Regions from separate parts of the Streptomyces sp. P9(2023) genome, predicted to be linked through region 3. Evidence: riboswitches for the same ligand, from Rfam matches in the RefSeq annotation. Region 3 holds a riboswitch; each other region holds the start of a gene.
The links. Region 3 has a riboswitch for cyclic di-AMP ahead of Q5762_RS16840 (LysM peptidoglycan-binding domain-containing M23 family metallopeptidase). Riboswitches for the same ligand answer to the same signal wherever they lie in the genome.
Positions count from the first base shown of each region.

Region 1: linked by a shared signal. The riboswitch ahead of Q5762_RS22990 (transglycosylase family protein) and the one ahead of Q5762_RS16840 (LysM peptidoglycan-binding domain-containing M23 family metallopeptidase) in region 3 are both predicted to bind cyclic di-AMP.
Region 2: linked by a shared signal. The riboswitch ahead of Q5762_RS35075 (M23 family metallopeptidase) and the one ahead of Q5762_RS16840 (LysM peptidoglycan-binding domain-containing M23 family metallopeptidase) in region 3 are both predicted to bind cyclic di-AMP.

Region 1 covers NZ_JAUPWM010000019.1:13,201-22,678, forward strand. The annotation lists gene Q5762_RS22970 (nucleoside triphosphate pyrophosphohydrolase) at 1-217, shown strand, start outside; gene Q5762_RS22975 (globin domain-containing protein) at 225-1,415, opposite strand; gene Q5762_RS22980 (cytochrome P450) at 1,514-2,779, shown strand; gene Q5762_RS22985 (transglycosylase family protein) at 2,893-3,897, shown strand; cyclic di-AMP (ydaO/yuaA leader) riboswitch at 4,157-4,332, shown strand; gene Q5762_RS22990 (transglycosylase family protein) at 4,336-5,025, shown strand; gene eno (phosphopyruvate hydratase) at 5,405-6,691, shown strand; gene Q5762_RS23000 (septum formation initiator family protein) at 6,795-7,259, shown strand; gene Q5762_RS23005 (DUF501 domain-containing protein) at 7,329-7,871, shown strand; gene Q5762_RS23010 (Ppx/GppA phosphatase family protein) at 7,868-8,806, shown strand; gene Q5762_RS23015 (NAD(P)/FAD-dependent oxidoreductase) at 9,175-9,478, shown strand, end outside.
Region 2 covers NZ_JAUPWM010000054.1:17,703-27,180, forward strand. The annotation lists gene lhgO (L-2-hydroxyglutarate oxidase) at 1-1,155, shown strand, start outside; gene trmB (tRNA (guanosine(46)-N7)-methyltransferase TrmB) at 1,199-1,981, shown strand; gene Q5762_RS35065 (PrsW family intramembrane metalloprotease) at 2,050-3,366, shown strand; gene Q5762_RS35070 (aldo/keto reductase) at 3,379-4,335, opposite strand; gene Q5762_RS35075 (M23 family metallopeptidase) at 4,441-5,547, opposite strand; cyclic di-AMP (ydaO/yuaA leader) riboswitch at 5,559-5,706, opposite strand; gene Q5762_RS35080 (PP2C family protein-serine/threonine phosphatase) at 5,943-7,145, opposite strand; partial or broken gene Q5762_RS35085 (TipAS antibiotic-recognition domain-containing protein) at 7,377-7,532, opposite strand; tRNA gene Q5762_RS35090 (tRNA-Met) at 7,616-7,689, opposite strand; gene Q5762_RS35095 (rhodanese-like domain-containing protein) at 7,751-8,230, opposite strand; gene sigJ (RNA polymerase sigma factor SigJ) at 8,457-9,338, shown strand; gene Q5762_RS35105 (class I SAM-dependent methyltransferase) at 9,378-9,478, shown strand, end outside.
Region 3 covers NZ_JAUPWM010000010.1:94,504-103,981, forward strand. The annotation lists gene Q5762_RS16820 (aspartate aminotransferase family protein) at 1-193, shown strand, start outside; gene Q5762_RS16825 (XRE family transcriptional regulator) at 267-950, shown strand; gene Q5762_RS16830 (DUF6126 family protein) at 971-1,135, shown strand; gene Q5762_RS16835 (tyrosine-protein phosphatase) at 1,151-1,963, opposite strand; cyclic di-AMP (ydaO/yuaA leader) riboswitch at 2,340-2,512, shown strand; gene Q5762_RS16840 (LysM peptidoglycan-binding domain-containing M23 family metallopeptidase) at 2,517-3,506, shown strand; gene Q5762_RS16845 (SGNH/GDSL hydrolase family protein) at 3,675-4,487, shown strand; gene Q5762_RS16850 (STM4011 family radical SAM protein) at 4,474-5,340, opposite strand; gene Q5762_RS16855 (STM4012 family radical SAM protein) at 5,351-6,682, opposite strand; gene Q5762_RS16860 (STM4013/SEN3800 family hydrolase) at 6,679-7,503, opposite strand; gene Q5762_RS16865 (STM4014 family protein) at 7,524-8,702, opposite strand; gene Q5762_RS16870 (STM4015 family protein) at 8,699-9,478, opposite strand, start outside.

The DNA.
Region 1 (9,478 bases), on a different contig from region 3:
CGGCCAGCCGGGCCTGGCCCTCGCCGCGAAGCTCGCGGGCCGCGTCCGCACGGCGGGCCTGTCGGTTCCCCTCCCTCAGGGCGAGGGCATCGGCTACGACCTCCTTGCGCTGGCGGCGACGGCGGAGTCCCAGGGCATCGACCCGGAGGCGGCGCTCCGCGCGGCGGCCCGCACGTACCGGGACACGATCCGCGTGACGGAGTCCCAGCAACCCTGACCCGGGGTCACCGCTCCTGGGGGGATCGGGCTGCCGGGTTGTGCCAGTGGGGAGACGGGCGGGACAGGAACCAGTCGCCGGGGCCCAGGGGGCGGTCCGGGCGGGTCGGGGGGACGCGGTCGTGGTGGATGCTGGACGCACCCAGGTCGTGCAGGGCCGGGAGGGTCTCCGTGAGGAGCTCCGGGGGACCCGCCACGTACACGTCGTGCCGCGGCCAGTTGCCGCATGACGCCAGTGCCCGCAAGAGACGTTCCGTCGCCTGGTCACGCGGGTGTTCCGGCGCGGACGTGATGTACGTGATCTTCAGGCCCGGTATCCGCTCCCGGAGCCGTTCCGCGTCCTTCCTTCCGTACAGGTACTCCCTCGACCTCGCCACCAGGAACAGGCGGGCCTCGGCATCCGAACCCGCGTCCTCCAGCAGCGCCTTCACCGGCGCCCAGCCCGTCCCCGCCGCGATGTACGTGCGCGGATCCCCCGGCGCCGTCCTCGACGTCAGCGTGCCGCCCGGCGCGCTCAGCCGGAGCGGCTCGCCCACCCGGAGCGCGTCCACCAGCGCCGTACTCATCGCCCCGCCCGGGATCCGGCTCACGTGCAGGTCCACCGTCCCGTCCGTGCGTAACGCGTTCGCCAGCGAGTACGTCCGCCACACCCGCGGCACCCGCAGCGAGCTGACGCTCACGTACTGCCCCGGCCGGTACGCGAAGGGGCTGCGCGGCTTCAGGGTCAGTACCGCCAGGTCCTCGCCGAGCCGCTCGTGCCGGACGACGACGGCGTCCCACCAGGCCGGCTCCCCGTCCGCCGCCGCCTCCTCGGCGCCCCGGAGCATGAACTCGGCGACGTACCCGTACGCCTCCGTCCACGCCTTCTCCGCCTCCACGCTCCACGCCGCCCCCGCCGCGTGCGCGAAGGCGGCGGTCAGGCTCGTGCCGACGGCGGCGTAGAGCGCCGGCGAGGCCAGGAACTTGCGGTGGTCCCGCCCCAGATGGGCCAGGTACTCCGGAAGCCCCGGATCCTCCAGCTGGGTCACCACATGGGTGAGCGCCGCGAACAGCCGGTCGCGCTGGGCCCCCAGGTCCTCGGGGAAGAGCTCTCGGACGCCCGGGTTGTGCCAGAACAGATGGGAGTAGAAGAACGCGACGGCATGCTCGGCCCGTCTCTCGACGACGGCGAACGTGCTTCTCAGCAACTGGGCATCCACGCGGGAGAATCTAGGCCACCCGCCTTCACAGGACGATCACATCTCGCGGACCGGGCCGCCCGGAGGCCGGTGGTCCACCTACCTTGTACCGTCTCAGGGTGAGCACCACCCCCGCCGAGAACCCCGCCGAACCCCCCGCCCCCGAGCTCTTCACCTGGGAGTTCGCGACCGATCCGTACCCCGCCTACGCCTGGCTCCGCGAGCACGCGCCCGTGCACCGGGCCAAGCTGCCCAGCGGGGTCGAGGCCTGGCTCGTGACGCGGTACGCGGACGCCCGGCAGGCCCTCGCCGACCAGCGGCTCTCGAAGAACCCGGCGCACCACGACGAGCCCGCGCACGCCAAGGGCAAGACCGGGATCCCGGGGGAGCGCAAGGCCGAGCTGATGACGCATCTCCTCAACATCGACCCACCCGACCACACCCGGCTGCGCCGTCTCGTCTCCAAGGCGTTCACCCCGCGCCGGGTCGCCGAGTTCGCGCCCCGGGTGCAGGAGCTGACGGATCAGCTGATCGACTCCTTCGCCGCCAAGGGCACGGCCGACCTGATCCACGAGTTCGCCTTCCCCCTGCCCATCTACGCCATCTGCGACCTGCTCGGCGTACCCCGCGAGGACCAGGACGACTTCCGGGACTGGGCCGGGATGATGATCCGGCACGGCGGTGGGCCGCGCGGCGGCGTGGCGCGGTCGGTCAAGAAGATGCGCGGCTACCTCGCCGAGCTGATCCACCGCAAGCGGCTCGACCCCGGCGACGACCTGATCTCGGGGCTCATCAAGGCCTCCGACCACGGCGAGCACCTCACCGAGAACGAGGCCGCCGCCATGGCCTTCATCCTTCTCTTCGCCGGCTTCGAGACCACTGTCAACCTGGTCGGGAACGGGGTGTACGCGCTGCTGCGGAACCCTGACCAGCGCGAGCGGCTCCAGACCTCGATCGCCGCCGGCGAGCGCGACCTCCTCGAAACCGGTGTCGAGGAGCTGCTGCGCTTCGACGGGCCGGTGGAGATGGCCACCTGGCGGTACGCCATGGAGCCGCTGACGATCGGCGGTCAGGAGATCCCGGCCGGCGACCCGGTCCTCGTCGTGCTCGCCGCCGCCGACCGCGACCCGGCCCGCTTCGAGGAGCCGGACACGCTCGACCTCTCCCGGCGCGACAACCAGCACCTCGGCTACGGCCACGGCATCCACTACTGCATCGGCGCCCCGCTCGCCCGGCTCGAAGGCCAGATCGCGCTCGCCACGCTGCTGACTCGCCTGCCGGACCTGCGACTTGCCGGGGATCCGGCCGATCTGCGGTGGCGCGGCGGGCTCATCATGCGTGGATTGCGCACACTTCCGGTGGACTTCACCCCTCTTGCGAGCTGACTCTCCGTCAAGACTGTGACTTTTACGTGATCTCCGCTGCATCGACTTGTGACTGACGTTCGAATGCCGCTACGTTCACCGTCACCTCACCAGTCACACGGAAGGCACTCCGCATGCGCTCCGGGAACGGTCGTCACCGCAGACCCCGCCAGGCCCCCGCCATCGTCGTCGCCGCAGGCGTGACGGGGTCGGCCCTCGCGCTGCCCCTCTTGGGTGCGGGCTCGGCATCCGCCGCCGACGCGGCCACCTGGGACCGGGTCGCCGAGTGCGAGTCGGGCGGCCAGTGGAGCGCCCACTACGGCAACGGGCTCTACGGCGGGCTCCAGTTCACCCAGGTCAGCTGGGAGCGGCACGGCGGCCTGGCGTACGCGCCCAGCGCGGACCTGGCCAGCCGGGCCCAGCAGATAGCGGTGGCCGAGAAGGCCCTCGCCGCGGGCGACCAGCAGTGGGCCACCTGCGCCCCGATCGCCGGGCTGACGAACGACGGCGTCAAGCCCGACGTCCACCCGGGGCCGGCTGTCACGCCCTCGGAGTCCACGGACCCGCTCCCGGAGTCCGACCGCACGGGCGGGCTCCCGACCGTCGACACCCCTCCGGAAGCCCTCGCGAAGCCCGAGAGTCCCGAGACCCCCGCCACGCCCGGGACCCCCTCGTCCACGCCGTCCGCGTCGGCCACTCCCGGCACCGGTAAGCACCGGGGTGACGCGGATCCGGAGGAGACGCTCAATAAGGACAAGTCGCTCGAAACCGGTCGCCACGCCTCGCCGTCCGACTCGCCGACCGGTGAGACGTCCGGCGCTCCGACCGACACGCCGACACCGGATGCCGCCGACAAGAACAAGGCCGCAAACCCGGACAGTGGGAACACAAAGGGCACAGAGGGCGTCGAGGGCAACAAGCCCGCCGAGGACATCTCGGATGCTATCGGTGAATACACCGTCAAGCCCGGCGACAACCTCACGGTGATCGCCCAGCGCAACGAACTCCCCGGTGGCTGGGGCGCCCTCTACGACGCCAACCGCGCGACGGTCGGCCTCGATCCGGACCTCATCCTTCCTGGCCAGAGCCTCGATCTCACGATCGGTCAGCCTGACGAGGCGGCAGCTGAGCGCGGGTAGTTCGGCCGTGAATGTCCGGTTCTGTGTAAGTGAGACATGGGTCTCTTTGCCTCAACTGGCGTGTCCCGTCCGCAAAATCTGCTTCCGTCGCCTCTCACCTGCGTAAATACCCTTCGCCCCGAGGCAAGTAGGGGCGTTTTGTCCCCCATGGACGTCTTTGAACTTCCCCCGGGTCTGTGTCTACGGTCGTCACCGCTCGCCACCGCGGGCCCCGTCGACCGAAACGCCGAATCCTGCCGTCGGCCGATGGGAACAGTCGTCGCGTCAAGCGCCGAAGGCAGGAGCGGGGGACCCAAGGTAAGTGCCGTCCCCGGCCGTTGAGACAGACGGCCGACGGAACGGCTTGGGGTTAAGCCGCGCGCTAGGTCGCGCGGCCGGGCAACTCACATGGCCCGAACCCGACAGCTCACCTCGTAGGCGTCGGTGAGGAGAAGTCCCATGCTGTTTTCCGCCAAGGGCAAACACCGTCGTCCCTCCAAGGCCACCCGCGCCGTCGCTCTCGCCGGTGTCGCCGGTGTCGCCGTCGCCGCCCCGCTGATGGGCGCCGGCACCGCCTCGGCCGCCACCGTCTCCGAGTGGGACAAGGTCGCCCAGTGCGAGTCCGGCGGCAACTGGTCCATCAACACCGGCAACGGCTACTACGGCGGCCTGCAGTTCTCGAGCTCCACCTGGGCCGCCTTCGGTGGCACCGCGTACGCCGCGAGCGCCGACCAGGCCTCCAAGTCGCAGCAGATCGCGATCGCCGAGAAGGTCCTCGCCGGTCAGGGCAAGGGTGCCTGGCCGAGCTGTGGCGTCGGCCTCTCCTCCGCCTCGCCGAACACCGGTGCCGTCGAGAGCGCCCCGCAGCAGGAGCGTCAGGCCGAGCAGCCGACGACCCGCAGCGAGCAGCGGACCGCCCCCAAGGCCGCGGCCAAGAAGACCGAGTCGAAGAAGACCGTCACCACCCCGACCGGCAAGAAGGTCAAGAAGGGTGACGGCGAGTACAAGGTCGTCGCCGGCGACACGCTGAGCAAGATCGCCGCCGCCCACGACGTCAAGGGCGGCTGGGCGAAGCTCTTCGAGCTCAACAAGGACGTCGTCGAGGACGCCGACCTGATCTACCCGGGCCAGCAGCTTCACCTGAAGTGAGCCCGGCGGCCCGTGTGAGTCCGGCGGCTCACGCGGGTCCCACGACCCTCCCGCGGTGACCACCCCGGTCCGGAGCACTCTTCCCCCGTGCGCTCCGGACCGGGGTTCCGCGTTTCCGGATCCGATATCCAAGATCCAAGATCCAAGATCCAAGATCCGTGATCCGATATCCGTGATCCGTCGCCCGACCGACCCCCGACGGTTACCGCCGAGTAGTCCTGAGGGCCTTTGGCCCCAGATGCGTGTCCTTGGGTCCTTTTTCGTCCCAGGGGTCGGGCGCCCGGCTGGCCGGAGCCTCGGAGCCGGTTAGGCTCTTGTCGCAAGGCCAAAGCGACCCTGCACCGCATGCGTCACATCTAGCGTCACATCCCAGAAGGAGATGCTCGTGCCGTCCATCGACGTCGTCGTAGCCCGGGAAATCCTGGACTCCCGAGGCAACCCCACGGTCGAGGTCGAGGTCGGCCTCGACGACGGCAGCACTGGCCGTGCTGCCGTTCCGTCCGGTGCCTCCACCGGTGCGTTCGAGGCCATTGAGCTCCGTGACGGAGACAAGAACCGCTACATGGGCAAGGGCGTCGAGAAGGCCGTCCTCGCCGTGATCGAGCAGATCGGCCCGGAGCTCGTCGGCTACGACGCCACCGAGCAGCGCCTCATCGACCAGGCCATGTTCGACCTGGACGCCACGGACAACAAGGCCTCGCTCGGCGCCAACGCCATCCTCGGCGTCTCCCTCGCCGTCGCGCACGCCGCGTCCGAGGCCTCGGACCTCCCGCTCTTCCGCTACCTCGGCGGCCCGAACGCGCACCTGCTGCCCGTTCCGATGATGAACATCCTGAACGGCGGCTCGCACGCCGACTCCAACGTGGACATCCAGGAGTTCATGATCGCGCCGATCGGCGCGGAGTCCTTCTCCGAGGCCCTGCGCTGGGGCACCGAGGTCTACCACACCCTCAAGTCCGTCCTGAAGACCAAGGGCCTGTCCACCGGCCTCGGCGACGAGGGCGGCTTCGCCCCGAACCTGGACTCCAACCGTGAGGCGCTCGACCTCATCCTGGAGGCCATCAAGCAGGCCGGTTACGCCCCGGGCAAGGACATCGCGCTCGCGCTCGACGTCGCCGCGTCCGAGTTCTACAAGGACGGCAAGTACGAGTTCGAGGGCAAGTCCCGCTCGGCCGCCGAGATGACCGAGTACTACGAGGAGCTCGTCTCCGCGTACCCGCTGGTCTCCATCGAGGACCCGCTGTTCGAGGACGACTGGTCGGGCTGGAAGGTCCTCACCGACAAGCTGGGCGCCAAGGTCCAGATCGTCGGCGACGACCTGTTCGTCACCAACCCGGAGCGTCTGGCGCGCGGCATCGAGGACGGCGCCGCCAACGCCCTGCTGGTCAAGGTCAACCAGATCGGTTCGCTGACCGAGACCCTGGACGCCGTCGAGCTGGCCCAGCGCAGCGGCTTCAAGTGCATGATGTCGCACCGCTCCGGCGAGACCGAGGACGTCACCATCGCCGACCTCGCCGTCGCCACCAACTGCGGCCAGATCAAGACCGGCGCCCCGGCCCGCTCCGAGCGCGTCGCCAAGTACAACCAGCTCCTGCGCATCGAGGAGATCCTCGACGACGCGGCCGTCTACGCCGGCCGCAGCGCCTTCCCGCGCTTCAAGGGCTGATCTGCTTCAAGGGCTGACCTGCAGGTCGCCCGGTTACCTACGTCCCCGCACCCGGTCCCGTACCGTGTGCGGGGACGTACGTACGTAAAGGGGAGGCGCGCACATGGCCCGGGACCGGTTCTCGACCGCGACCAGGATCAGGCTGCTCGGCGAGCAGACCGCCGCCCGTGTCTACCGCTCCCAGACCCGCCGCCAGGCCCGCCGCTCCCGGCTCACCGGCCGCGCGGCCTTCCTCGCCCTGGTCGTCTGCTCGCTGATCGTCGCGCTCGCGTACCCCATGCGGCAGTACGTCTCCCAGCGCGCCGAGATCGCCGAGCAGGAGCGCCAGGCCGCCGACGCCGCCGCGCGCGTCGAGGAGCTGCGGGACGAGAAGGCCCGGCTCCAGGACCCCGCGTACATCCGCCGGCTCGCCCGCGAGCACCTGCACTACGTGGTGCCCGGCGAGACCGGCTTCACCGTGAACGACCCCGAGGCCGAGCGCGCCCGGCGCACCGAGCAGGGCGCGGCCGACCGCCCCTGGTACTCCGACCTCTGGGAAGGCGTGGACCGCGCGGACGCGCCCCGCTAGACCACCCGACCTATCGTCCCCACCCACCGGCCCCACCGACCGCACCCGACGAGAAGACAAGACGCAACGATGGAAACGCCCCCTCCGCAGACCGCACGCACCGAGCCGACCGAGGCGGACGTCGCCGCCTTCGAAGCCCAGCTCGGCCGCCCGCCCCGGGGGCTGCGCGCCATCGCGCACCGCTGCCCCTGCGGCAACCCGGACGTCGTCGAGACCGCGCCGCGGCTCCCGGACGGCACGCCCTTCCCGACCACGTACTACCTGACCTGCCCCCGGGCGGCCTCCGCGATCGGCACCCTTGAGGCCAACGGGGTCATGAAGGAGATGCAGGCCCGGCTCGCCACCGACCCGGAGCTGGCCGCCGCCTACCGGGCCGCGCACGAGGACTACATCGCCCGCCGGGACGCCATCGAGGTCCTGGAGGGCTTCCCGAGCGCCGGCGGCATGCCCGACCGGGTCAAGTGCCTGCACGTCCTCGTCGGCCACTCGCTGGTCGCAGGTCCTGGCGTCAACCCGTTCGGCGACGAGGCCATCGCGATGCTGCCGGAGTGGTGGGCCAAGGGCCCCTGCGTCAACCCGTGCGCGGAGAAGGAAGAAGGGGAGACGAAGTGACCCGGGTCGCCGGCATCGACTGCGGTACGAACTCCATCCGTCTCCTCGTCGCCGACGTCGCTGTGCCCGATAGCGCCTCCGGCGCGGGCTCGACGGTTGAGCTGATCGAGCTGGACCGGCGGATGACGATCGTCCGGCTCGGCCAGGGCGTCGACCGGACCGGCCGGCTCGCGCCCGAGGCGCTGGAGCGGACCTTCGCCGCCTGCCGCGACTACGCGGCCGTCATCGAGGAGCTCGGCGCCGAGCGGCTGCGCTTCGTGGCCACCTCCGCCTCCCGGGACGCCGAGAACCGCGACGAGTTCGTGCGCGGAGTCCTGGACATCCTGGGCGTCGAACCCGAGGTGATCACCGGCGACCAGGAGGCCGAGTTCTCCTTCACCGGCGCCACGGGCGAGCTGCACGGCACGGAGAAGTACCTCGTCGTGGACATCGGCGGCGGCTCCACCGAGTTCGTCGTCGGCAACAAGCACGTCGAGGCCGCCCGCTCCGTCGACATCGGCTGCGTACGGCTGACCGAGCGGCACGTCCGCAGCGACCCGCCGGCCGCCGAGGAGATCGCCGCGATCCGCGCCGACATCCGGGCCGCCCTCGACCTCGCCGAGGAGACCGTGCCGATCCGCGAGGCCGGGACCCTGGTCGGGCTCGCGGGCTCGGTCACCACGGTCGCGGCGATCGCGCTGGGGCTCCAGGAGTACGACTCCGAGAAGATCCACCACTCCCGTGTCCCGTACGAGAAGGTCGCGGAGATCGTCGACACGCTGGTCGCCTCCACGCACGCCGAGCGCGCCGCGATCCCGGTGATGCATCCCGGGCGGGTCGACGTGATCGTCTCCGGGGCGCTCGTCCTGCGGGAGATCATGGAGCGGACCGGGGCCCGCGAGGTCGTCGTCAGCGAGCACGACATCCTCGACGGAATCGCACTCTCCGTGGCATAACGGGCACGCCACGACGCACCCCGAGACAGCGCGTCGGGAAAGTTCGTGAAGTTCTTCACAAGGAAAAGAGCCCTGATGGGGGCGGTAGAGGGTCATCTAGGCCTCCGACACCCCTGTCGGGGCTCTTTCGTAGGTGGGAGGCCCTGTTCGCTCGATGTTTCCATCGTGTGAACGCACCCTCTGGTTCAGGGTTACCGGACCCTCTCCTGGCCAGTTCAGTAGGGGTGAACAACGTTCACCACCGCATCGTGGTTCCTTTGCACGACCATGACCTGGATCACGGGGCGGCGGAGTGTAGCAGAGGTGGTCCAGAACCTTGTGAAGGGGCGCACGAGCGACCCCCCTGGGAGGGGTGGATACTCGGATGCATGAGCACCACGGAGCGTCCCAGGATCCTCGTAGTAGGCGGTGGGTACGTAGGCCTGTACGCAGCACGACGCATCCTCAAGAAGATGCGTTATGCGGAAGCGACCGTCACGGTCGTCGACCCGCGCTCGTACATGACGTACCAGCCCTTCCTCCCCGAAGCCGCCGCAGGCAGCATCTCCCCGCGCCACGTCGTCGTCCCGCTGCGACGTGTCGTGCGCGGAGCCGAGGTGCTCACCGGTCGCGTCACCACCATCGACCAGGACCGCAAGGTCGCCACGATCGCGCCGCTCGTCGGCGAGGCGT
Region 2 (9,478 bases), on a different contig from region 3:
GGCGGAATCGTCGGTCTGTCGACGGCGTACGCCCTGACGCGTGCCGCGCCCGGCACTCGCGTCACGGTCCTGGAGAAGGAGCACGGCCCGGGCCGCCACCAGACCGGACGGAACAGCGGGGTGATCCACAGCGGGATCTACTACCGCCCCGGCTCCCTCAAGGCACGGTTCGCCGTCCGGGGCGCGGCCGAGATGGTCAAGTTCTGCGCCGAGTACGGGCTGCCCCACGAGGTCACCGGAAAACTGATCGTCGCGACCCACCGCGACGAGCTGCCGCGGCTGCACGCGCTCGTGCAGCGCGGCCGGGAGAACGGCATCCCGGTGCGGGAGCTGGGCCCCGCGCAGATCGCCGCGTACGAACCGAACGTGCGGGGCCTCGCCGCGATCCATGTCGGCACGACCGGGATCTGCGACTACGGAGCGGTGGCGGCGCAGCTCGCCGAGGCGTCCGGGGCACGGATCCGGTACGGCTCCGAGGTCACCGCCGTCGACCGCCGGCCCTGGGGTGTCGCGGTCCGTACGGCGGGCGGGGCGGTGGTGCGGGGGCGGGTCCTCGTGAACTGCGCGGGGCTGCACTGCGACCGGGTGGCGCGGCTTGCCGGGGACGATCCGGGGATGCGGATCGTGCCCTTCCGGGGCGAGTACTACGAGCTGGCCGATCCGTCGCTGATCCGGGGCCTGGTCTATCCCGTCCCGGACCCGGCCTTCCCCTTCCTCGGGGTCCATCTGACCCGGGGCGTCGACGGCGGCGTGCACGTGGGGCCGAACGCGGTGCCGGCGCTGGCGCGGGAGGGGTACGACTGGTCGGTCGTCCGGCCCGGCGAGCTGGCGGGGACGCTGGCGTGGCCGGGGTCGTGGCAGATCGCCCGGGAGCACTGGCGGTACGGCGCGGGTGAGCTGCGGCGGTCGCTGTCGAAGCGGGCGTTCACGGAGGCGGTGCGGCGGCTGCTGCCGTCGGTGGAGGAAACGGATCTGCGGCGGGCGGCGGCGGGGGTCCGGGCGCAGGCGGTGCTGCGGGACGGGACGCTGGTGGACGACTTCCTGATCCGCGAGGCGGCGCGGACGGTCCACGTCCTGAACGCGCCTTCGCCTGCGGCGACGGCGTCCCTGCCGATCGGCCGCGAGGTGGCCCGCAGGGCCCTGGCGTTCTTGTGACCATACGGCCCGCCACGGCGGGCACCGTAGAATTGGGCTCATTGTGTCTGAGATCCGTGAAACCGTCGCCCCTGTCGAGCCGCCCGTCTTCCAGCGCGGCAGTCAGCGGTTCGCCGCTGGGGAAGGGCCTTTGCCCGATCCTGCCGGGTCGCATCACGAGCGGCGGATCCGTAGCTTCCAGCCGCGTCGTAGCCGCGTCACCACCGGGCAGGCCGAGGCGATGCTCAAGCGGTGGCCCGACTGGGGTCTCGACATCGACGGCAAGCGCGTCCTCGACCTGAACGAGATGTTCGGCGGGCTGCCCGTCGTCCTGGAGATCGGCTTCGGCATGGGCGAGGCCACCGCCCAGATGGCCACCGCCGACCCCGGCACCGGCATCCTCGCCGTGGACGTCCACACCCCCGGCCAGGGCAACCTGCTCGGTCTCGCCGACCGGGGCGGTCTGGAGAACGTCCGGGTCGCCAACGGCGACGCGATCATCCTGCTCCGCGAGATGCTCCGCCCCGACGCCCTGGACGGCTGCCGCGTCTACTTCCCGGACCCCTGGCCGAAGAAGCGCCACCACAAGCGGCGCCTGATCCAGCCCGAGTTCCTCACCCTGCTCGCGACCCGGATGAAGCCCGGCGCCGTCCTGCACTGCGCCACCGACTGGGAGGAGTACGCCGAGCAGATGCTCGATGTCCTCTCCGCCCACCCCGACTTCGCGAACACCCGGCCCGACGGCGGCTACGCGCCCCGCCCGGACTTCCGCCCCCTCACCCGCTTCGAGGGGCAGGGCCTGAACAAGGGCCATCTCGTGCACGACCTGCTTTTCCACAGGAAGTAACCGCAGGAAGTAGCGGAAAGCGGAGAACACCCTCGCAGGTGTCAGTACTCCTCGTTAGGGTCGCTCACGTGTCGAACAGCGCCCCCGTCCCCACCCGGGACACCGAGGAGCCGGCCTTCCCGGCCGTTCCGGACCGCGCCCAGTGGCGCTACAGGCCTCGTCGCGCCTTCTGGCGCAGCAAGGTGGTCCGGGCCGTCGCCGTGATCACCGTGCTCGCGCTCTGCGCGCTGGTGATCCTCGCGATCGTGCGGGAGCAGACCGGCACCGAGGGATTCCTCGTCGGCCTCGGGCTCGCCGTCCTGCCCGTCCCGCTGCTGCTCGCCGCGTTCCGCTGGCTGGACCGGGTCGAACCGGGCCCGTGGAAGAACCTGATCTTCGCCTTCGCCTGGGGCGCCTGCGCCGCCACGCTCGTCGCGATCCTCGCCAACTCCTTCGCGGTCCGCTGGATCGCGACCGCCACCGCCGACCCCGCCTCCGCCGAGTCCCTCGGCGCCACGGTCGTCGCCCCGGTCGTCGAGGAGAGCGCCAAGGGGGCCGCCATCCTGCTGATCTTCCTCTTCCGCAGACGGCACTTCACCGGTCTCGTCGACGGCGTCGTCGTCGCCGGCTTCACCGCCACCGGCTTCGCCTTCACCGAGAACATCCTCTATCTCGGCAACGCCTTCGGCGAGGACCAGGACCTCGGCTCCGGCGGCCTCGGCTCCATGACCGCCGGCACCTTCTTCGTACGGATCGTGATGTCGCCGTTCGCGCATCCGCTCTTCACCGTCTTCACCGGCCTCGGCTTCGCCTTCGCCGCCCTCGCCACCTCGCGCCGGAAGTTCCTGCGGGTGCGCCGGGTCCTGCTGCCGCTCGCCGGACTGCTCCTCGCCATGCTCATGCACGCCCTGTGGAACGGCTCCGCGACCCTCCTCGGGCCGCTGGGCTTCATCCTGGTCTACGGCATGTTCATGGTGCCCGCCTTCGGCCTGCTGACCTGGCTCGCGATATGGAGCAGGCAGCGCGAACTGCGCACGATATCCGGCCAGCTCCCGGCGTACGCGGCGGCCGGCTGGCTCTCGCCCGCCGAGCCGCTCGCGCTCTCCTCGATGCGGGCGCGCTCCATGGCCCGCGACTTCGCCCGCCGTACGTACGGCCCGCCGGCCGCCACCGCGGTCGGCGAGTACGAGGCGTTCGCGACGACGCTCGCCTTCCTGCGCCACCGCGCCCAGCGCGGCGCGCCGGACCCCGACTTCACGGCCCGCGAGCAGGAGCTGCTGCACCACCTCTGGCAGCGCAAGCCGGTCGCCTCCCCCGCCCTCACATACGCCGCGCGGGCGACCGGCCGGGTCTGGGCGCCGCCGCAGTACCTCGACTACGGCGGCTACAACCCGTACCAGAGTTGACCCCCGTACCCCCTACGCCTCCGACGCCTCCGACGCCTTCGTCAGAAGGTCCACCTCCGACGGCGTCAGCCGCAGGTCCGCCACCGCCATCAGGGCCGGCAGCTGTTCGACCGTACGGGCCGAGGCGATCGGCGCCGTGACCGTCGGCCGGGAGGCGAGCCAGGCCAGGGCGACGGTGGCGACCTCCGCCTCGTGCGCCTCGGCCACGGTGTCGAGCGCGGCGAGGATCCGGCGGCCCCGCTCGGTCTCGGCGTGCTCGGCGGCGCCCTCGGCGCGGACGCTGTCGACGGTCTTCCCGGGGCGGTACTTGCCCGTGAGGAAGCCGGACGCCAGCGCGAAGTACGGGAGGGCGGCGAGCCCGGCCCGCTCGGTGGTGGCCAGGAGCTCGCCCTCGTACGTGTCGCGCGAGAGCAGGTTGTAGTGCGGCTGCAGGGCGACGTAGCGGGCGAGGCCCTCGGTCTCGGCGAAGTCGAGGGAGGCCTGGAGCCGCTCGGGCGAGATGTTGGAGGCGGCGACGGCCCGCACCTTGCCGTCCTTCACCAGCTGGTCGAGCGCGGTGACGATCTCCTCGACGGGGACGGCCGGGTCGTCGAAGTGCGAGTAGTACAGGTCGATGTAGTCGGTGCCGAGGCGGCGCAGCGACTCCTCGACGGCGGCCTTGATCGTGGTCGCGGCGAGCCCCTTGTACCGGGGGTGGGCGCCGACCTTCGTGGCGACGACGACCTCGGAGCGGTTGCCGCGGCCGGCGAGCCACTTGCCGATCAGCGTCTCGGACTCGCCGCCCTGATTGCCCTCGGCCCAGGCGGAGTACATGTCGGCGGTGTCGACGAAGTTGCCGCCGGCGGCGGTGTAGGCGTCGAGGACGGCGAACGTCTGTGCCTGGTCGGCGGACCAGCCGAAGACGTTGCCGCCCAGCGCGAGCGGGAAGACGTGCAGGTCCGAGCTGCCCAGCGGGCGGAGAGAGGTCATGGGACGGTCAACGACCGTCCCATGACGGGGTATTCCGGCAGCCCCGACGTCGGGGGGGTGCCGCCAGGACTGCCGGAGTCGGGAGGCGTGGGAGGCACCCTCGCGTCAGACCGAGATGCCCTTGTTCGCCAGCCAGGCCGCCGGGTCCAGGCCCGAGCCGCCCGGGGTGTGGATCTCCAGGTGCAGGTGCGGGCCGGTCACGTTGCCGGTCGCGCCCACGCGGCCGATGGTGTCGCCGGTGCCCACGGACTGGCCGGCGCTCACCGTCATCGAGGACAGGTGCGCGTACCAGACCTCCGTACCGTCCTCCAGCTCCAGGACGATCCGGTAGCCGTACGAGCCGGACCAGCCCGCCGACTTGATCGTGCCGCCGTTCACCGCCTTGACCGGCGTGCCGGTGGGCGCCGCGAAGTCGAGGCCGGTGTGCTGGCCGGAGGACCACATGGAGCCGGACTGGCCGTACGTGGAGGTGAGGGTGTACGAGGACGTGGGCAGCGAGTAGCTCGCGGCGAGCTTCGCCAGACGCTCCGCCTCGGCCTTCGCCGCCGCTTCCTCCTCGGCCTTCTTCTTCGCCGCGGCCGCTTCCTTCTCGGCCTTCTCGGCCTGGACCGCGGCCTCGGCGGCGGCCTTCTCGGCGGCCGCCTTCTCCGCCGCGGCCTTCTCGGCGGCGTCGGCGTTGGCCTGCTGCTGCTCGGCCTGCTGGAGGATGCGGGCGCGCAGCGCCTCGCCGGCGTCGGCCGTCGCGGCGGAGGCGGTGCTCTCGGTCCCCGCGGTCTTTCCGGCGCTCTCGGCCGGCAGGGCGAGGGTGGCGGTGAGCGGCTGCGGGTTGTTCGTCCCGGAGCCCGAACCGTCCGTGCCCTCAGCACCGTCGGAGAGGAACTCGCCGACGCCGGGCAGCTCGGAGGCGTCCGGCAGGTTGAGGTCGGGGAGCGATATCGAGACCGGGGGCTTGTCCTTGGCGGTCGCCATGCCGCCCGCGCCGACGGCCGCGATGACACCGACGCCGAGGACGGTGGAGGAGCGGGCGAAGCCGGAGCGCTGCTTCACGACACGGTGGCGGCCACCCGAACGGGCCTGCTGGCGCAGGGAGTCCTCGGTGGGGTTCCACTCCCCCCACGTGGTCGCGTCGTCGTCCGTCCCGGCGGCGCCACGAGCGCCGAACGCGTTGAACCTGTCTGAAAGACCTTCAGGGGCAGGGCTGTTGGACGCCACGGAGGCGTACTCCTTTCCTTCCTTCTCGCCTACCGGGTTAGCTGACGGGTTCGGAGCAGGAAGGTCTCCTACGGACGGTGTCGTACGAGTACGACGGTGTCCGATTCACCCCAAGTAGTGGTTCCCCGGTTCCCTTTCAGGATTCGGCGCGTGCGCACGGTGCCGTCTCTTACGACGGCTGGGACGACCGCGCTGCGTTATCGAACGTTAATAGACGCGAGGGCCGGATTCCAAGCTGTTCCTGTTGATCATCCGCGAGATTGAGCTGGTACAGACCGATTTGATCCTGCTTCAGTCCAGACTTTCACAGGGAACCGGGAACTGACGGTGCATCAATTGTTATCGCAGCGGTACCTCTCCACTACGGATGGTCACAGTGACTGTCACCGCGTCGGTCAGGGCACCACGGGCATCGTCCGGCGCCGGTCCGGCTGGCCCTCTGCGGGCCGGCTCACCGCGAGCAGCGCCATGTCGTCGGTGGCCCCGCCGCCCGTGTACCGGCGGACGTCGTCGACGAGCGCGTCGAGCAGCTCCTCCGGCCCCGGGAAGATCCGCCCGGCGAGCCGCTCGGCCGGTTCGTAGAAGTCCCCCGCCGCGTCCCGCGCCTCGGAGAGGCCGTCGGTGTAGAGGAGGAGCGTGGCGCCCGGCGGGTACGGGGCCTCGTCGGCCCGGTCCGGCCAGGCGGCCAGCTCGCCCATGCCCAGCGGCAGCGCGGGCTCGGTCGGCTCCAGGAGCGCCAGGCCCCCGTCCGCGTACAGCAGCAGCGGTTCGGGGTGGCCGCGATTGACGATCCGTACCCGCCCGTCGCCGCGCGGGATCTCGGCCAGGACGGCGGTGGTGAAGCCCTCGAAGGCGTCGAGGCCGGAGCGGCGCGTGCCCTCCCGGGCCAGCGCCCGTTCGAGCCGCTGCGCTACGCCCTCCAGACTCGACTCCTGCTCGGCCGCCTCCCGGAAGGCGCCGATCACGACCGCGACCGCCTCGACCGCGTCCAGCCCCTTGCCGCGCACGTCACCGACCACCAGCCGTACCCCGTAGGGGGTGTCCTGGACGGCGAACAGGTCACCGCCGATGAACGCGTCCGCCTGCGCGGCCTCGTACCGGGCCGCGACCTGGAGCCCGCCGATCCGCTCGGCGGGCGTCGGCAGCACGGCCTTCTGCGCGGTCTCCGCGATCACCCGCGCCGACGCGAGCCGTTCGCCGCTGCGGCGCACGACCCGGTTGATGAGCAGGGCGAGGGCGGAGACGGTGACGACGGTCAGGGTCCCGGTGAGGGCGGGGACGTCGGTGGCGGTGTCGTTGTAGAGGTGCAGCCCGACGCTGGCGAGGACCGCGGCGATGCAGGTGACCAGCGTCGTCAGCATCGAGAAGAAGGGCGCGGCGATGAGCGGCGCGGCCGAGAACATCGGGGAGGCCGTGTACGAGGCGGGGGTGGACAGGTCGAAGACGACTCCGCCGAGGATCACCAGCGGCGGCAGCGCCCGGATGAACCGGCGGGCCCGCTCGGCCCGCCCGCCGCGCGGCGCCCGGCCCCCGCCCGCCGGCCGGTCGAGCCCGTTCGCCTGCGGGCCGCCGCGGCCGTTCGCCGGACCGCCGCCCAGTCCGTAGACCCACCCGTTCCTCTGCCCGTTCGCCCGCCCGTTCCCCCGGCCGTTCCCGTTGCCCTTCCCCCGGCCCTGCCCCTGGCCCACCTGTGCTCTCCTGCCCGGTCCGTACACGGCACGGCGACGGACGGTACCGCGCCCTCCCCAGGGTGGCGGGAGCCGCGCCGCGCTGCGACCCCCGCTCGGCCATGTGGGGGACAAGGACCGCCGCCTCCGTGACAGGTTCCGCTACAGGTTCCGCTCCGCGTAGACCTTCATCGCGTCCCGGACGAGAAGGGCGGTGCCCTCGCCGTGCTGGTCGTAGTTGACGGTGAAGCGCGGGTCGTCGACGTACATCCGGCCGAGGCCGGTCACGTACTCCTTCGTCGGCTTCGTCGTCATCGACCGCGTAAAGGTCAAAACCACGGAGTCACACACGACGAAGGCCCGGATCCAGTGACTGGATCCGGGCCTTCGTTGCTACTGAGTAGCGGGGACAGGATTTGAACCTGCGACCTCTGGGTTATGAGCCCAGCGAGCTACCGAGCTGCTCCACCCCGCGTCGGTGAATATGACCTTACGGCATGGCGAGCAGATCCCCTAATCGCATGACCCCCGCGGCCTCAGCAGCCGCAGTCCTCGGAGTCGACCGGGGCGGTCAGCGGGTCGGCGTCCTTCTTCGCCGGGCCCTCCCACGTCTCGTACGCGAAGCCCTCGCGGACCCAGTACTCGAAGCCGCCGAGCATCTCCTTCACCTGGAAGCCCAGCTGCGCCAGGGCGAGCGCGGCGCGGGTGCCGCCGTTGCAGCCGGGGCCCCAGCAGTACGTGACCACGGGGACGGACTTGTCGAGCAGCTGCTCGGCCTGCTCGGCGATGAGCGCGGTCGGCAGGTGGAGTGCGCCGGGGACGTGGCCCTGGTCCCAGGACGCGGTGGAGCGGGAGTCGATGACCACGAAGCCGGGGTCGCCGTCGGCGGCGAGGGCGCCGGCGACGTCGGAGACGTCGGCGTGGAAGGCGAGGCTGGCGGAGAAGTAGGCCGCGGCGGCCTGCGGAGAGGCGGGCGGGGTACGAAGTACGGCGTTGACCTGCGCGGTTGTCGTCATGCATGAAAATCTACGGGCGAAGATCGTTTCGCTGAAGTGGCAAATCCCGGGGGTTCGTCGGATCGGCCGGGGAAATCCGGGCGTGCGGCGGGGGACGGCAGGGGATCTCACGCAGCGGACGTCCGGGGGGACGTTCGAGGGACTTCGGCGTCACGTTTCGCGGGCGCCGTACGTCATGCCGATGACGGCATGACGGTATCTACGTTCTACGAGGGGACGAGCACCGATGGACTCGGACGACAAGGACCTGCTGGCCGCGCGCTTCCAGGCCGACCGCACGCACCTCAAGGCGGTCGCCTACCGGATGCTCGGCTCGCTGAGCGAGGCCGAGGACGCCGTCCAGGAGGCGTGGTTCAAGCTCAGCCGGTCCGACCTGAGCGACATACGGAACATGAGCGGCTGGCTGACCACCGTCGTCGGCCGCGTCTGCCTGGACATGCTGCGCTCGCGCGCCTCGCGCCGCGAGGACCCGCTGGAGTACTACGTCCCCGATCCGCTGGTCCGCGACGCGGACCGCACGACCGACCCCGAGGAGGAGGCGCTGCTCACCGACTCGGTCGGGCTCGCGCTGCTCGTGGTCCTGGAGACGCTGGGGCCGGCCGAGCGGCTCGCCTTCGTGCTGCACGACATGTTCGCGGTGTCCTTCGACGAGATCGCCCCGATCGTGGACCGCACCCCGGCCGCGACGCGCCAGCTCGCCAGCCGGGCCCGCCGCCGTGTCCAGGGCGCGGCGCCGGGCCCGGCGCCGGACGTCAGCCGTCAGCGCGAGGTGGTCGACGCGTTCATGGCGGCCTCGCAGGGCGGTGACTTCGAGGGCCTGCTCGCGGTGCTCGACCCGGACGTGCTGCTGCGGGCGGACGGCGGCAAGGTGCTCGCCGCGGCCTCGAAGCTGGTGCGCGGCGCCGAGGCGGTCATCAACCAGGCGCTCACCTACGCGCCGTACCGCCGCTCGTACAAGGACGTGCTGGTCAACGGCGCGCCGGGCATCGTCTCGTACGCGGACGGCGGCCGCGTGTCCGGTCTGATGGCCTTCACGATCGAGGGCGACCGCATCACGCAGATCGCCATCATCGCGGACCCGGACCGGCTGGCGGCGCTGGGCCTCTGAGCCGTACGCGAGCCAAGCTCGGGTCGTACTGTCGGAGCCATGACGACGAGCGATGGGGGCATGCCCGACGCGGGGCTCGGGGCGGGGCTCGGAGCGGGGCTCGGGGCTGAGCAGCGGCGCCACTGGCAGTCCACGTACGC
Region 3 (9,478 bases):
CCGGATCCTGACGCAGGTGTCGGGGGACCATCTGGAGGTGATCAAGCTGATTCCGCCGCTGGTCATCGACGAGGCGGACGTGGACCGCTTCGTCACCGCGTTCACGGCGGTGATGGACGACGCCCACGGTGGTGGCGGGCTGATGTGGGACTTCGGGAAGACGCTGGTCAAGCAGGCGGTCGCGCAGCGCTGAGGCGGGTCTTTCGGGCTTTTGCCTCTGGGGCAAGAAATTTGCCTCGGAGGAAAGTTCCTGGCGGAATGGAGGCATGGAGCACCTCCCCGGGGAGCCGTCCCCGGACCCTGCCGCATCCTCCGACGCTGCCACTGCTGCCACTGCTGCCACTGCTGCCACTGCTGTCACCGCTGACGCCCTGCCGGACGTCGCGCCGCAGCTGCGCGGCCTTCGCCGGCGGCGCGGACTGACCCTGGAGGCCGCCGCGCAGCGGGCCGGGCTCTCCGCGGCACACCTCTCCCGGCTCGAGACGGGCCACCGCCAGCCCTCGCTCCCGACGCTGCTGGCCCTGGCCCGTATCTACGGTACGACGGTCTCCGCACTCCTCGGCGAGATCCCGCCCGAGCGTGATCCGATCGTCCGGGCCGGCCGGTCCGAACCCGTCGAGGCGGACGGCTGGACCTACCGCCAGGCCGGGGGAGCAGGCCGCGCCCTGCAGGCGCTCCGCGTCCACGTGCCGTACGCCACCCGGGCCGACATCGTGCGCGTCCATCCCGGGGAGGAGTGGCTGCACGTCCTCGAAGGGCAGGTGCGGCTCGCGCTCGGCGACGCCGTACATGTCCTCGACCCCGGGGACAGCGCGCACTTCGACTCGCTCACCCCGCACCGTATCGGCGCCGCCGGGCGCGGTGGGGCCGAGCTGCTCTTCGTCCACACGCTGATGCAGAGCCCCGCCGCCGAGCTGTGCCTCGGCGACGGAGTCCCGCATCTGCGCTGAGCCCTCCGAGAGAGGTCGTTATGTCCGAGAAGTCCGCGAAGCGCGCACCGGTCACCGGCGAGGAGCGCGAGGCCGGCAAGTTCCCCAAGGGGCTGGTGCTCCGGCTCTTCGCCTACCTGGTGGCCGGGCATCTCTTCGCCGGCTTCCTCTATCTGCTGTTCATGCTCGGCGGGCAGAACCAGTAGGGGACGGGCCGCGGCTCAGGCCTGCTCGACGAAGCGCTCGCGCAGCCGCGCCCGGGTCTCGGGGGAGAGCTTCAGGCCGTCGGTGAGGTAGCTCTCGACCGTTCCCCAGGCCTGCTCCATCGTCTCGAACGCGGCCCGCAGATACTCCACCCGCGCGTCGAAGAGCGGGCTGATCAGCTCCATCACCTCGGGTGACATCCCGTCCGCGGCGGTGGAGCTGCGGCGTACCTTGTAGCGGCGGTGCGGGTCGTTCGACTTCACGTAGTCGGCCTCGATCGCGCCGCGCTCGACGCCCACCGCGAGCAGCGAGATGGCGATCGCCAGGCCCGCCCGGTCCTTGCCGGCCGCGCAGTGCATGAGCGCGGGGACGCTGTCCTCGGCCAGCGCGTGCAGGATGCGGCTGTGCTCCGCCGTCCGATCGACGATCATCTGCCGGTACGAATCGGACATTCGGGTTGCTGCCTTGCCGTCGCCGAGGATGGCGCGGAGCTGCTCCAGCTCCCCGGACGAGACCAGCTTCCAGAACTCCTTGCCGTCGGCCGGGTCGTTGAGCGGTATGTTCACATTCCGTACACCGGGCAGCTCGACGTCCGGTCCCTCGACCTTCACGTCCGCCTGATTGCGGAAATCGAAGATCGTGTGGAGTCCGAGGGTGGCGAGGAACGTCGCGTCCTCCTCGGTGGCGTGGGCGAGGTGGCCGCTGCGGAAGAGGCGTCCGAACCGCACCGACCCGCCGTCCATGGTCGGCAGTCCGCCCACGTCCCGGAAGTTGCGTACCCCGGTGAGCTCGGGTTCGGTCGACGGGACCTGCGGCAGCTGCTGCGTCACGAGTGCTCCTGAAGGTTGACGGATCGCGATCGGTCGCTGACCGATTCCTGGGGCAATCATCCCGGGTGGCACCGTCCGTGCGCACCCCTGGGTAGGGGAATGGGTGTTCTGTCCGAATTGAGCCCTTCGGTATAACGCGCCCTGATTACAGGGGAGATGGAAATCGGGGCGTGAGCAGCGTCATAAAGGTGACGGACCGTGCCTGATCATCCCGGCCAATCCCCGTACCGGAAAAGGAAATCGATCCTCCGTCATCCACGGAGGGTGACCGGAATTCGATGCGGATATCACGCCGTGGAATGCGATCGGAAACCGGCGGCTTGTTCGCCTCGACCTCGCTCGTCTAGCGTCACCGTCAATCCGGTCGGACCGCCTAATCCTGCCACCGCCCGGAATCCGCACCCATCCACGTAAGGCAGGAGCGGGGGACCCAGGTAAGTACGCCGCACCGGTCGATCCGGACGGCTCGGGGTGAAGTCGCGTGAGAGCGCGACCGGACATCTCCAGTCCGAACCCGACAGCTCACCTCGTAGGCGACGGAGAGGAATTCGCCATGCCCGCGAAGGGTAAGCATCGCCGTCCCAAGGTCAACCCGATCACGCGCGGAATCGTCGCCGCCGGCACCGGCGGCGCCGTCGTCGCCCTGCCGCTGTTCGGTGCGACCGGCGCCCACGCCGCCGAGAACGCCGCGCCGGCCGTGACGTCCGAGAAGGTCGCCGCCGTCGCCGCCACTCCCGCGAAGGTCGCGGCTCCCGCCGCTCCCGCCGCGAAGCCGAAGACGTACTCCGTCGTCCCCGGCGACTACCTGTCGAAGATCGCCGCCGAGCACGACCTCAAGGGTGGCTGGCAGAAGCTCTACGCGGACAACCGTCAGGTCGTCGGCGAGGACCCGTCGCTGATCCTGCCCGGCATGAAGCTCACCCTCGGCGCCAAGTCGACGGCGAAGGCCGCCCCGAAGGCCGCGGCCCCCAAGGCGGCTCCCAAGGCCGCCCCGAAGGCAGCGCCCAAGGCGGAGAAGTCCTCCTCCGGCTCCGGCGAGACCCGCAGCTCGCGCGGCACCGAGCGCGACACGGTGGAGTCCACCCGGGCCTCCCGGTCCACGCAGTCGCAGTCCGCTCCGGCGCAGTCCTCGGCCACCGGCTGGGGCGCCCCGGTCGACGGCATGAGCGTGACGACCTCCTACCGCACCCCCGGCTCGATGTGGTCCTCCGGCTACCACACCGGTATCGACATCACGGCGTCCACGGGCACGACCCTCAAGGCGGTCGGGGCCGGAACGGTGGTTTCGGCGGGGTGGGCTGGCGCCTACGGCAATGAGGTCATCATTCAGCAGGCCGACGGTAAGTACGCGCAGTACGCCCATCTCTCGTCCCTCTCCGTCTCTGCCGGTCAGACCGTGAGCGCTGGGCAGCAGATCGGTCTGTCGGGTTCCACGGGCAACGTCACCGGTCCCCACCTGCACTTCGAGATCCGGACCACTCCCAGCTACGGCTCGGACGTCGACCCGCTGGCGTACCTGCGCCAGCACGGCGTCGGCGTCTGACGCCTTCGCGCCACCCGCAGCACCCCGCAGGGGCCCGGCACTTCGGTGTGCCGGGCCCCTGCGGCGTATTCCGGCTTGGCGGAATCTTGACCGGTGGCGTATCTCACCCGGCGTCAACCCCTCCTTACGGTCGCGTAGGTCACATCCATAAGGGAAAGATGTGCTCCCGTGGCAGACGATTCGAGATCAAGAGACGTGAACCTATTCGGGTCGTACGCGGCGATCGGTGACAGCTTCACCGAGGGCGTGGGAGATCCCGGGCCCGACGGGAAGTACGTCGGCTGGGCGGACCGTTTCGCGGTCCTGCTCGCCGACCAATTGCCGGAGCACGACGCATTCCGTTACGCCAACCTGGCCGTACGCGGCCGACTCCTCGACCAGATCGTGGCGGAGCAGGTTCCGAGGGCCAGGGAACTCGCCCCCGACCTGGTGAGTTTCTGCGCCGGCGGCAACGACATCATCCGTCCCGGCACCGACCCGGACGACGTCGCCGAGCGCTTCGAGCGCGCGGTGGCCGACCTCACGTCGGCCGTCGGTACGGTGATGGTGACGACCGGCTTCGACACCCGTGACGTCCCCGTCCTCAGGCATCTGCGCGGCAAGATCGCCACGTACACCGCCCATGTCCGGGCCATCGCCGACCGCTACGACTGCCCGGTCCTGGACCTGTGGTCGCTCAAGTCCGTGCAGGACAGGCGGGCCTGGGACGACGACCGGCTGCACCTCTCGCCCGAGGGGCACACCCGGGTCGCGCTGCGCGCCGCCCAGGTCCTCGGCATGGAGGTGCCGGCCGACCCGGACCAGGCCTGGCCGCCGCTGCCGCCGAGGGGGACCCTGGAGGTCCGCCGCGACGACATCCACTGGGCCAGGGAGTACCTCGTCCCGTGGATCGGACGGCGGCTGCGGGGCGAGAGCTCGGGCGACGACGTGGCGGCCAAGCGGCCCGACCTCATGCCGCTCGGCGACCTCATGCCCCTCTGACCGCCGCGCCGTTCGCGGCCGGGATCCGTTCCAGGACCCCGCCCGCGAACACGTCGTACAGCGGCAGCGTCTCCAGGTGGACGTAGCCGATGTGGCAGTCGCAGCGCGCGAGCGGGCAGGCCCGGGGACGGAGGGCGGCGCGGTACGAACCGTCGTACAGGTTGCCCAGCTCGGCCTTGACGAAGTGGCAGCGGCGCACCGTCCCGTCCCCGTCCACCGAGATCACCGATTCGCCGGTCCGGCAGGGCAGGCCGGCCGAGCGGTGCGGATGGCGGCTGTACGGGAAGAGGGGGTCGAGGGCCGTCCAGCCTTCGGCCTCCTCGTCGGTGTACGTGTGCCCCTCGGCCGCGTTCACCCAGAGGTAGACCTCGGGCGGGAGGTCGTTCCGCAGCCGCACGGCGTGCTCCCGGTGGTCGGGGAGGCCGACGATCCCGACGCTGAAACGGGTGCCCCGGGTGGCCAGTTCGCGGCACTTGCCGAGGAAGCGGTCGTACGGCGTCTGACCGGGGTGGTACGTGCACCAGAGCGCGAGCGACGCGGGGTCGGCCTCGGCCAGCCAGTCCGTACGGCAGCTCAGATTGGTCTGGATCGCCACCCGCTCGATGTGCGGCAGGCGCGACAGCTCGGCGAGGGTGCGCCGGTACCAGGAGCGGACCAGGCCCTCGCCCCACGGGGTGAAGAGGATCCGCAGCCGGTCGTCCGTCTGCGCCTCGGCCCAGGCGGAGAACCGCTCCAGCGCGGCGCGGTCGGCACGCAGCTGCTCGCGGCTGTCCCGGCGCTTGGCGAACGGGCAGTAGGGACAGTCGTAGTCGCAGGAGGCGAGCGGCCCCCGGTACAGGATCGTCAGGTCCATGACCGCGGCCCTACTTCGGTTCGTAGGCGGCCATCGCCGCCCGGACGGCCGGGGAGAACAGGGCCGGGCCGAGCGCGTCCGAGTGCGCCAGACCCTCGGGGGAGAGCCGCAGCAGACCGGCGGGCGCCGCCGGATCCAGCCAGCCCAGCGCCTCGAACCGGCCCAGCTCGGCCGCGAAGTCCGCGAACACCGACGCGCCGAACCGCGCCGCGTACGCGTCCGTCTCCATGCCCCGGGCCTGGAGGAGGGACTGGAGCAGATGGCGGCGGCGCGCCTCGTCCGCGTCGACCCACCGGCCGACCCGCGCCCGGGTGAAGTCCTCCGTCGCGGTGTAGTCGTCGATGATCGCGCGGATCTCCCGCATCTCGACGGCGTAGTCGAAGGAGTAGTGCAGCGCCGATGTGTACGAGCGGGCCCCGCAGCCCAGGCCGATCATGCCGTCGGTCTGGCAGGCGTGGTCGTCGGCGCCCTGCGGCGGGGCGTCGGTTCGCCGGAACATCCGCATCGACACCTGCTCGTAGCCGCGCGCGAGCAGATGGTCCCGGCCGTGGCGGTAGAGCCGCAGCCGCTGCTCGTCCCATTCACGGTCGGCGGCCGGGGAGAGCCGGCCGAGGCCGGTGAGGGGGCGGACGTAGAGGGGGTAGAGATAGAGCTCCTCCGGCCGCCAGGCGAGGGCCGCGTCGAGGGAGTGGGTCCAGGTCCGCTCGGTCTGGCCGTCGATGCCGTAGATCAGGTCGATGTTGAGGACGGGGACGCCGGTGGCCCGGATGCGGGCGAGCGCGTCCTCGACGTCGGCGGGGCGCTGGGGACGTACGGCGGCGCGCGCCTCGCCCTCCACGAAGCTCTGCACGCCGATGCTCAGGCGGGTGGCGCCGCGCTCGGCGAGGACCGCGAGCCGGTCGGCGGTCGCGGTCGACGGCGAGGTCTCGACGGACAGCGGGATCGCGCGCAGGTCGGCGCCCATCCGCTTCTCGGCGATGTCGCAGAGCCGGTCCAGCTCGTCGGCGGTGAGGAAGGTGGGGGTGCCGCCGCCGAAGGCCGCCGTGGCGAACCGGACCGGCCCGCTGTCGCCGAGCGCCTCGCGGACGGCGGCGGCCTGCCGGTCGAGGGCGTCGAGGTAGCGGGTCGTCAGCTCGTCCGGGGCGCCGATCCGGGTGAAGAGGTTGCAGAAGCCGCAGCGGACCTCGCAGAACGGTATGTGGGCGTAGAGGGAGAGCGCGCCATTCGGCTCGTCCCGCCAGAGCGCGGCGAGGTCGGGCGCCGGGTCGGGCAGTGGGCGGTACGCCGTCTTGTGCGGGTAGGCGTAGACGTAGCTGTCGTACGGGCGCGGGGCGTCGGTCATGCGGCCGCCTCCGTCCCGGGCGGGCCGTCCAGGAAGAACTGGGCGTAGGGGACGGTCCAGACGGCCTCGTGGCCGAGCCGGTGACCGGTGAAGCCGTCCTCGCCGTAGGCGGTGCCGTGGTCCGAGCAGACGATGGCGAAGCACGGCCGACGGCTGCTCATGGCGGCGAAGAGGCGGCCGATGTGCCGGTCGACGTATTCGAGGGCCGCCGCGTGCGAGGCGCGGGTGTCGCCGGACTCCCGGGTCGCGCCGGGGAGATGGAACCAGTTGGGCTGATGCAGCGCGGAGACGTTGACGAAGAGGAGGACCCGCTGCTCGGGCGGGAGGGCGGCGACGATCTCCTCGGCCCTCGTCACCTGGGACTCGAAGGAGGTCGGGGAGGCGACGCCGAAGGCGGGCTCCCAGTGGCTCTCCTCGAAGAGCCCCGGCAGCACCGAGCCGAGGGGGCCCTGCCCGTTGAAGAAGCCCACGCCGCCGACGCACGCGGTGCGGTAGCCCTCCTTCGCGAGGCCCGAGACGAGGTCGGGAGTGTCGTAGACGAAGGTGCCGTCGGCGGTGGTCTCGCTGCCCGCGAACCGTGCCGCGAAGAGGCGCGGGTGCGGGCCTGGGGCGGCAGGCGTCGGCAGGAACCCGGCGAAGATCGCCTGGTGGGAGGCGTAGGTGAAGCTGCCGGGGGCGTGCCGGCGCTCCCACCGGCCGCCGGGGAGGTGCCGGGCCAGGTTCGGGATGCGGCCGGCGGCGGCGAGCTCGGCGGCCACGTCGTACCGGAGCGTGTCGAGCGTGACCAGGAGGAGATCGTGGCTGCCCACGATCTCGTTCATGTCGGGTGCGTGCTGCCGCTTCACGTGGTGCTCGTTCCTGTGGTGCGGGTGGTGCGGGTGGTGCTGGTCGTGATGTTGGTACGGGTGGTGCCTTTGTTGTTGCCGTTGAGCAGGGCGGCGACCTGGGCGGCGTAGGTGTCCAGGCCCTCGGCGCCGCTGCCCGGCAGACCCGTGAGTCCGGGGAGGAGATCGCCGAAGGCGTTGACCTCGCCGACGGCGAAGCGCCGCCAGCCGACGGCCGGCAGCAGATCGACTCCGACGCACCGCGTGCCGGGGAAGGCGTCGGCGGCCCGCTCGCACACCTCCAGCGCGTCCGTCCACCGGCCGCCCGCGGCGGAGATCGCCGCGCGCACGGCGCCCAGGTCGCCCCGGGCGCCGCCGAGATGGAGGTTGGTCATCGGGGAGCGACTGGTCCGTACGACGGCGTGGGTGGCGCGCCCGTCGATCACGACCACGCGCAGATCCGCCGCACGGCCGTTCTGCACGGCCTTCGGCAGCCAGCGCTCGATGTGCAGCCCGTCGGGGGCGAGCGCGTCCACGATGGCGGCGACCTCCTGCTCGGTCGGGTAGCGGCGTACCCGGAGGGAGTTGAAGAGGCGGCCGTCCGGGGCCCGTTCCACGGAGGTGGTGGCCTGCACGCGGCCGGTGCCGTTCGTCTCCACGGCCAGGACCCCCGAGGCGGACGAGCCGTGCGCGAGCTTCACGAAGACCCGGGGCATCCCCGAGGCCGCCATGAGGGAACGGACGTCCGCCCAGCCGCGTACGGGCGCGCCGTCCGCGCCGGACGTCGGCGAGTCCGGCACGGGAACCCCGGCCTCGCGCAGCCGGGCGTGCGCGAGCCGCTTGTCGAACAGCACCGCCGTCTCGGCGGGGTCGTCGACCAGGACGGCCCCGGCCCCGGCGACGGTCCGGGTGAGTCGGCCCGTGGCGGCCGTGAACGCCTCGTACCAGCGGGCCGTGCCCTCGACCCGGGTCGGGTCGTCCGTGCCGCGCAGCAGCCGCTCGACGTCGTCGTCCTCACCGGGCGATTCGAGTCGCACCGTCTCGCCCGGGTGGAACCGGCCCCCGTCCCGCAGCACGTCGAGCCAGGGCTCGACCCGCGCCTCGGGCAGCCCGGCCGCCCGCACCGCGTCGCGGAAGTACGCGACCCGGCGATTGGCCGGGTTGCCGACCACGACGAGGCGCGGGAGAGGGGTCATTCGGCGACCGCGACGTACCGGAAGGCCTCGCCGTCGCCGTCGTCCTCCGGCTCCTGGGCGTCGTCCACGACGACCGTCACCCCGTACGGCGTGAGGGCGTCGACGATCCGCTCGCTCATCTTCTCCGAGAGGTAGTGGTGGGAGAGGTCGAGGTGCGTGAGGTGGGTGAGCGGCTGTCCCACGAGCAGCGCCTCGGCGCCCTCGTCGGTGAGCGTGCCCATCGACAGGTCGAGCCGGTCGAGCCGGGCGACGACGGGGGCGCTCGCCACGGCGACGGCGATCTGGTCCTGGATGACGCTGTTGCGCAGGGCGAGATCGCGGAGGGCGGGGAAGCCGGTGCCGGCGAGCACCGGCGCCAGGTCGTCGACCGAGGAGTCGCCGCCGTACTCGTCGGTGCCGAGCCACAGGTCCAGCTTCTCCAGCGCGGGCAGGTCGCTGCCCGCGATGCCGCGTACGACCTCGGCACCGAGACCGCCCGTCTCCACGACGAGCGTGCGCAGCGCGGTGTGCCGGACGACCGGGAACTCGAGCCCCGTGCCGCCGCGCACACCGAACTCCCGCAGATTGGGGTAGGCGGCGAGGAGCAGCGTCACGTCAGACTGCTGGATCCAGGATATCTCGCAGTCCTCGAAGGTCATGTCCCCAAGGAACACCGCTTCCAGGGAGGCGAGCCGGTCGCCGGCGGCCTCGACGAGCGCGGTGACGATCGCCGCGGACGAGCTGTCGTACGCCTCGTCCCAGCCGCCCACCACCAGCGCGCGGACCTGGTTCGTGTC